Regions from separate parts of the Pseudomonas corrugata genome, predicted to be linked through region 2. Evidence: predicted binding sites of a transcription regulator. Region 2 holds the regulator's gene; the other holds the start of a gene.
The links. Region 2 encodes sigma-54, which starts transcription at its own class of promoters, with help from an activator protein. Its sites were predicted from a motif close to ANTGGCATNNANNTTGCTNT; they were not measured.

Region 1 (4,210 bases), 2.0 Mb from region 2:
TGGCGGTGGCTCGGAAGACTTGGGCAATGTCGCCTTCGCGCCGGGCTCCAGCGACCTGAGCCAGGAAAGCGAAGGTGTGCTGCTCAAGCTCTCCGAGGCACTGGCCAAGCGTCCGGAACTGCGCCTGGAAATCGAAGGCACAGCCGCCGAAAGCAGCGACGGGCCGCTGCTCGCCGGCCAGCGCCTGGAACGCGAATACCAGTACAACTACTACAAGATGCTGCAACGCCGGGGCGACAAGGTTCCGGCCAAGGCGGCGCTGCTGCAGGTGCCGGAGGACGAAAAGGCACCGCTGCTGGAAGGCATCTATCGAACCCGTCTCAAGGCCCAGCCGCCGGCCGAATGGACACAACTGGATAAAAAGGCCCGCATCGAGAAACTGCGTGAAGGTGTCATCAAGTTCTGGAGCGGCAGCGATGTATTGCTCCGCGAGCTGGGCCAGGAGCGGGCCAGCAGCATCAAGGACTTCCTGGTGGACAAGGGCCAACTGGCCGATGACCGTGTCTATTTCATCGACGCCAGCCTCGGCCAGGCCGAAAGCGACGGGCGTGTGATCACGCCTCTGCATCTGGATGCCGAATAGGATGAAGCTTCTCTACTGGCTCGGCCTGGGCTTACTGCTCAATACCCCCTACGCATCGGCTGCCGACACATTGCGTTGCGGCAGCCAGCTCATCAGCGTCGGCGACCGCTCGAGCGAGGTCCTGCAAAAGTGCGGGCAACCGGTGGCGCGGGATGATCTGGGCTACAAACGCAGCGTCAATCGCCGGGAGGAATACCCGGTGGAAGAATGGACCTATGGCCCCAACAGCGGCATGTACCAGTTCCTGCGCTTCGAGGGTAATCGACTGGTGCAGATCACCAGTCGGCGTGGGCATTGACCGAGGCTGGCCGTGGTACCGCCATCGCGAGCAGGCTCGCTCCCACAAGGGATCGGCGCCGACCTTGGATTGTGAGAACACCCCGGGCCAATGTGGGAGCGAGCCTGCTCGCGATGGCGATGGACCTGCCGATACCGTTGTCGGCTGATTGTCATCCACAATAAAACAGGCCCCCGGCAAAATGCCGGAGGCCTGTGGCGGCCACGTCCCTGTGGCCTTTCGCATGAACTCCAAAGCAACGGCAAACGTATGACTCAGCCCGTTTGCCGCGCCCTCTCCCAGTCCAGGCGAGAAGTCTTGGCCTTATTCGGCCTTCAGGCCATCAGCCGATACGGCTTTGACGCCTTTGATTTTCTTGGCGATCGCCACTGCGGTGGTTTTTTGCGCTTCGGTAATCGCAACAGTCGAAGACAGGGACACTACGCCTTTGTTGGTTTCAACCTTGATGTCGGAGCCTGGGATACCTTTTTCGGTAACCAGATCGGCTTTGACTTTGGTGGTGATCCAGGTGTCCTTGGTTTCTTCCTTGGCTTTAGTCACTTCACCAGCAGCCAGCATCATTGGAGCCTGAGTCGCTTGAGCAGTCTCGGCAAATGCGTTAGCCATGGTCAAGGTCAGTGCGGCAGCAGCAGCGGCAGTGATAGCGAACTTCTTCATACGAGTAACTCCTGTTTTTCTCAGAAACTGCCGGAGGTGGATCCCGGCAGGGTTATCAGGAGTAGTGCGAAGGATGTGCCAGTTTTGAGAATTTAATTAATTTGTTTAAAATCAATGTGTTAAGCGAAGCGGTCATTTTCATAATCTTGCAAAATGCATGACCTGCCAGTTATCTACATGCAACTTACCGGTTCTGTGTCCACTTCTAAGCTTATGAATCGCGAAGACTTTATGTGACGGGAGATGAATCCCGCCACATGATCAACTCTGAATCACGGCGCAGCTCCGGAGCCGGTGCAACCTGCCGGCAGAAACTCTTGGGCGGCAGTCGAGCCGCATGACCAGGCACCTGCCGCCGTGCGAGTGAGCGTGATGGTCTTGCCCATTACCTGACTGGGTGCTTTCGTGAGGGTGCATACAAGGGTTCCCCCGGCGGCGGCCGTTCCCGATACGGAAAACGTGCAGTTACTGGACGTCGGGAAGTCCATAAGGGCCGTTGTCGGGTCTGTACCTTGATTGACCAAATCTTCGTACTGCACCTTCATCGCGCTGATTTCCCCAAGCCCCGCCGTGGCCTTCGCCCGCGCCTGATACTTGGAATACTGCGGCAACGCAAACGTCGCCAGAATGCCGATAATCGCCACGACGATCAGCAGCTCGATCAACGTGAAACCATTCTGCTTGCTCATAGACATCTCCATTAACATGAGGCGAAATCTCATGCTTGGAGGGTGTGTTGCACGGCACATGCCAATCCCCGGCCCCCTGCCAGCAAGGGCTTCCAGCCCAAGGAAGCCCAACGTCCTACCCCAACATCCGCACTATCTGACGTTTTTTGTCACCCTGCTCCGCTGGTTTGGCGTCGATGCTTGACTAGGCTATAAGTCATGAACCGTCAGCAGTCGGGATCCCCATGAATGACATCGCCCTCAGCGGTTTGACCAAGCAACTGGTACTGGCCGAGCTGATCACCGAGCAAAGCGCGCAGCAGGCGCAGCAGCAAGCCCAACGCAACCGCATGCCCCTGGTCAGCTACCTTGTGCAGAACAGATTGGTCCAGAGTCGCCAGGTTGCTGAAATTGCCTCGGAGCATTTCGGCGTCGCCCTGCTGGACCTCAACAGCCTGGACAAGGAAAGCCAGCCCACCGGCCTTGTCAGTGAAAAACTGGTTCGGCAACACCATGCCCTGCCGCTGTGGCGGCGCGGCAACAAGCTGTTCGTGGGTATCTCCGACCCCACCAACCACCAGGCCATCAACGACATCCAGTTCAGTACCGGCCTGACCACCGAAGCCATCCTGGTAGAGGACGACAAACTCAGCGATGCCATCGAGAAGTTTTTCGAATCCAGCACCACCGGCCTGGAAGGCATGGGGGATGTCGACCTCGACGGCCTGGACATCGAGTCGGACGACGATCGCAAACAGGACGCCATTGCCGGCCAGGACGCTGACGATGCGCCGGTGGTGCGGTTCGTCAACAAGATGCTGCTGGACGCGATCAAGGGTGGCTCTTCCGACCTGCACTTCGAACCCTATGAGAAATCCTACCGGGTGCGGGTACGTACCGACGGCATGTTGCGGGAGGTGGCGAGGCCGCCGACCCAACTGGCCGGCCGCATCGCCGCGCGCCTGAAGGTCATGGCCAGCCTGGATATTTCCGAGCGGCGCAAGCCGCAGGACGGCCGGTTGAAAATGCGCCTGTCGAAAACCAAGTCCATCGACTTCCGGGTCAATACCCTGCCCACGCTCTGGGGCGAAAAAGTGGTGATCCGGATTCTCGACCCTTCCAGCGCGCAAATGGGTATCGATGCCCTGGGCTACGAACCGGATCAGAAAGAGCTCTACCTCGCGGCCCTCAAACAACCCCAAGGGCTGATCCTGGTCACCGGGCCGACCGGCTCGGGCAAGACTGTCTCGCTCTACACCGGCCTGAATATCCTCAATACCGTGGACATCAATATTTCCACCGCCGAAGATCCGGTGGAAATCAACATGGAAGGCATCAACCAGGTCAACGTGAACCCCCGCCAGGGACTGGACTTTGCCCAGGCCCTGCGCTCCTTCCTGCGTCAGGACCCGGACGTGATCATGGTGGGAGAGATCCGCGACCTGGAAACGGCGGAAATCGCCATCAAGGCAGCCCAGACCGGGCACATGGTGCTCTCCACCCTGCACACCAACAGTGCCGCGGAAACCCTGATCCGCTTGCAGAACATGGGCATCCCCGGCTTCAACATCGCCACGGCGGTCCACCTGATCATCGCCCAGCGCCTGGCGCGAAAACTGTGCAACCAATGCAAGAAGGCCACGGAGATTCCCGAGGAAACCCTGCTCAAGGAAGGCTTCCCCAAGGAACGCATCGGCTCGTTCACGATCTATGAGCCGGTCGGTTGTGAACAGTGCAACAGTGGCTACAAAGGACGCGTGGGGGTTTACGAAGTGGTGAAAAATACGCCCGAACTGCAACGGCTGATCATGGCCGAAGGCAATTCCCTGGAAATCGATCTGCAAATGCGCAAGGACGGGTTCAACGACCTGCGCACTTCGGGGTTACTGAAAGTGATGCAAGGGGTGACCAGCCTCGAAGAAATCAACCGGGTCACCAAGGATTGAATATGGCGGCCAAGGCAGTAAAAACCGATACCTATACCTGGGAAGGCAAAGACCGCAA
Region 2 (4,210 bases):
TATCGCGGCAATTTTCGCGGCGGTGGGCTACTGGAACATCAGCCCCGAGCGCTTTCTCGACCGCCCTGCCGTCAAGGTCGAGGAAAACGATATCGACTGGTACGCGACCAACACGCATACACTGCAGTACCTGCCTGACGGCAAGGTGCAGTACGAAATGACGTCCGACAAGGTCGATCACGTCAAGGCCACCGACATTACACTGGTCGCCAATCCGGACCTGAACATGTTCCGTGGCACGGAGTTTCCGTGGCACGTGCAGAGCAAGCGTGCCGAAGTCAACTCCGGCGGCACCGAAGTGGAACTGATCGACTCGGTACGCGTCGCACGAACCGACGAGAAGAACCGCACGACCATCATCACCAGCACTCGCATGACCGTGTTCCCGCAGCGACAATATGCGCAGACCGAGCAACCCGTTAGAATCGACGGCGCCGGTGGTGTATCGACCGGCACGGGAATGAAAGCGTATCTGAAGGAAAGCAGGATACACCTGCTATCGAACGTAAGAGGACAGTATGAAGCTCGCTAAAACCCTCCCTATTTTGCTCAGTCTGGGCGCAGCACTGGGAAGCGCGAGCGCCTGGTCTCTTCCCAACGACCGTGATCAGCCTATCCGCATCCAGGCCGACGACGCCCAATTGGACGACAAGAACGGGGTCGCCACTTATAAAGGCGACGTGATCATCACTCAGGGCTCAATGAAGGTCACCGGCAACACCGTGACCATTACCCGCACCCAGTCCGGCGATATCGACGTAGTGACCTCGGTGGGCAACCTGGCCTATTTCGAGCAACTGCAAACGGCCGGCGACACCAAGCCCGTGCAAGGCTACGGCGTGACCATCCAGTATCACGCGTCCCAGGACCGCGTCGTACTGATCGATCGTGCCAAGGTCATCGACAAGGACAACAACGTCACCCAAGGCGAGAAAATCGTCTACGACACGAACAAGAAACTCGCCAGCGCCGGTCGCGCCACCGGCAGCAAGGTGACCGAGCAGCGCCCACGGATCGACATGGTCATCCAGCCGAAAAAGAAAACCGAGCAAAGGCCCCAGTAATGGCAACTCTGAAAGCTCAGCACCTGGCCAAGAGCTACAAGAGCCGTCAGGTCGTGCGCGATGTCAGCCTGTCCATCGACAGCGGGCAGATCGTCGGTCTGCTCGGCCCCAACGGCGCGGGCAAGACCACCTGTTTCTACATGATCGTCGGCCTGGTCCAGGCCGATCAGGGCCGCGTCCTGATCGACGACCTGGACGTCAGCCACCAGCCGATGCATGGCCGGGCAAAGGCCGGCATCGGCTACCTGCCACAAGAAGCGTCGATCTTCCGCAAACTGTCGGTAGCCGACAACATCATGGCGATTCTCGAAACCCGCAAGGAACTCGACAAGGCCGGTCGTCGTCAGGAGCTGGAAAGCCTGCTGCAGGAATTCCACATCAGCCACATCCGCGACAACCTGGGCATGAGCCTGTCCGGTGGCGAACGGCGTCGAGTGGAAATTGCCCGCGCCCTGGCCACCGCACCGAAATTCATTCTGCTCGACGAACCGTTCGCCGGCGTGGACCCGATTTCGGTAGGTGACATCAAGCAGATCATCCACCACCTCAAGGCGAAGGGGATCGGCGTGCTGATCACCGACCACAACGTGCGCGAGACGCTGGACATCTGTGAAACCGCCTACATCGTCAATGACGGCCAATTGATCGCCGAAGGTGACTCCACCACCATCCTGGCCAACGAACTGGTCAAGGAAGTGTATCTGGGCCATGAGTTCCGCCTGTAAGCGAAGTGCCTGGCAAATGTCCCTGCGCTGCGGACTCAAACACGCAACGCTTCGGGATACTCTCAGTGAATCCCCTATCATCGGGGAACTAATTGAGAAATTCCCCTAGGCAAACACTTCTGCTTCAGGCATATAATTTGCTTAAGGTTTGGCGCTTCGGCGCCCTTGTAGTGGATGGCGCATGTGCGCCGGCGAATAAGGTGTTAAGCCCCTGCCATGAAACCATCGCTAGTCTTGAGAATGGGCCAGCAGCTGACGATGACACCGCAGCTGCAACAGGCCATCCGCCTGCTCCAATTGTCGACCCTGGACCTGCAACAGGAAATCCAAGAGGCCCTGGAATCCAATCCGATGCTCGAACGCCAGGAAGAAGGCGACGACTTCGACAACACTGATCCGCTGGCCGACAACGTCGAGCAGAAACCCAATACCGAGACCCAGGAACCGTCCTACCAGGAGGAAGCCGCCCCGACGGTGGACAACCTCGAGGATGGCGAATGGAACGAACGCATCCCCAACGACCTGCCCGTGGACACGGCCTGGGAAGACGTCTACCAGACCAGCGCCAGCAGCCTGCCGAGCAGCGATGATGACGAGTGGGACTTCACCACCCGCACCTCCGCCGGTGAAAGCCTGCAAAGCCACCTGCTGTGGCAACTGAACCTGGCACCGATGTCCGACACCGATCGCCTGATCGCCGTGACCCTGATCGACTGCATCAACAACCAGGGCTACCTGGACGAAACCCTCGAAGAAATTCTCGAAGCCTTCGATCCGGAGCTGGACATCGAGCTGGACGAGATCGAGGCCGTCCTGCACCGTATCCAGCAGTTCGAGCCGGCCGGCATCGGCGCCCGCAACCTGGGTGAGTGCCTGCTCCTGCAACTGCGCCAGTTGTCCGCCAAGACGCCATGGCTGGCCGAAGCCAAGCGACTGGTCACCGACTATATCGATCTGCTGGGCGGCCGCGACTACAGCCAACTGATGCGACGCATGAAGCTCAAGGAAGATGAACTGCGCCAGGTGATCGAACTGGTCCAGAGCCTCAACCCGCGCCCGGGCTCCCAGATCGAGGCCACCGAGCCCGAGTACGTGGTTCCCGATGTGATCGTGCGCAAGCACAACGATCGCTGGCTGGTGGAGCTGAACCAGGAGTCGGTACCCAAGCTGCGGGTCAACGCCCAGTATGCCGGCTTTGTAAAGCGTGCCGACACCAGCGCCGACAACACCTTCATGCGCAACCAGCTGCAGGAAGCGCGCTGGTTCATCAAGAGCCTGCAGAGTCGCAACGAAACCCTGATGAAGGTCGCCACCCAGATCGTCGAGCACCAACGCGGCTTCCTGGACTACGGCGACGAAGCGATGAAACCGCTGGTCCTTCACGACATTGCCGAGGCAGTGGGCATGCACGAATCGACAATTTCCCGTGTGACCACGCAGAAATTCATGCATACCCCACGGGGTATCTACGAATTGAAATATTTTTTCTCCAGCCACGTCAGCACCTCCGAAGGCGGCGAATGCTCTTCCACGGCCATCCGCGCGATCATCAAGAAACTGGTGGCCGCGGAAAATCAGAAAAAGCCGTTGAGTGACAGCAAGATCGCTGGTTTACTGGAGGCACAAGGCATTCAGGTGGCCCGCCGTACCGTCGCCAAGTATCGCGAATCCCTCGGGATCGCGCCTTCGAGCGAACGCAAGCGGTTGATGTAACAGGCCACGCCACAGCGTTCCAGTGGCAGGTATTTCTGCCTGCCGCTTTATGCACTGGCAACGAAGGAGAAGCTGTATGCAAGTCAACATCAGTGGACACCAACTGGAAGTGACCGAACCCCTGCGTACCTACATCGGCGAAAAACTCGACCGATTGGAACGGCATTTCGACAAGATCACCAACGTGCAGGTCACGATGAACGTCGAGAAGCTGCTGCAGAAAATCGAAGCCACACTGCATATCCCCGGCGGAGAGGTGGTTGCCAATGCGGAGCATACAGACATGTACGCCGCGATTGACCTGCTGACCGACAAGCTGGATCGCCAACTCAAAAAGCATAAGGAAAAGACCCAGAGCCTCCTCCAGGGCGCTACCGGTCGTTAACTCCCCCAATCCATGATCCGACTAGAAACCATCCTGACCCCCGGCCGTTCCATGGTGAACGCGCCGGGCGGCAGTAAAAAGAAAGCCCTCGAACAAATTGCCAACCTGATCCACCGCGAAGTGCCGGATCTGGAAATGCAGGACGTTTTCGAGGCCCTGGTTGCCCGTGAAAAACTCGGTTCCACCGGTTTTGGCAACGGCATCGCCATTCCTCACTGTCGCCTCAAGGGATGCATCACGCCCATCAGCGCGCTGCTGCACCTTGAAGCCGCCATAGATTTCGACGCCATCGACGGCGCACCGGTTGACCTGTTGTTCGTATT

Region 1: the regulator sigma-54 is predicted to act here: its motif matches at 2,274-2,293, upstream of QZH45_RS25710 (pilin).

The regions. Positions count from the first base shown of each region.
Region 1 covers NZ_CP130434.1:5,757,703-5,761,912, forward strand. Annotated here, with positions in the region: gene QZH45_RS25695 (DUF748 domain-containing protein) at 1-583, shown strand, start outside; gene QZH45_RS25700 (DUF2845 domain-containing protein) at 585-881, shown strand; gene QZH45_RS25705 (BON domain-containing protein) at 1,185-1,538, opposite strand; gene QZH45_RS25710 (pilin) at 1,811-2,227, opposite strand; gene pilB (type IV-A pilus assembly ATPase PilB) at 2,452-4,152, shown strand; gene QZH45_RS25720 (type II secretion system F family protein) at 4,155-4,210, shown strand, end outside.
Region 2 covers NZ_CP130434.1:1,264,935-1,269,144, reverse strand. Annotated here, with positions in the region: gene lptC (LPS export ABC transporter periplasmic protein LptC) at 1-532, shown strand, start outside; gene lptA (lipopolysaccharide transport periplasmic protein LptA) at 519-1,064, shown strand; gene lptB (LPS export ABC transporter ATP-binding protein) at 1,064-1,789, shown strand; gene QZH45_RS05535 (RNA polymerase factor sigma-54) at 2,006-3,502, shown strand; gene hpf (ribosome hibernation-promoting factor, HPF/YfiA family) at 3,579-3,887, shown strand; gene ptsN (PTS IIA-like nitrogen regulatory protein PtsN) at 3,900-4,210, shown strand, end outside.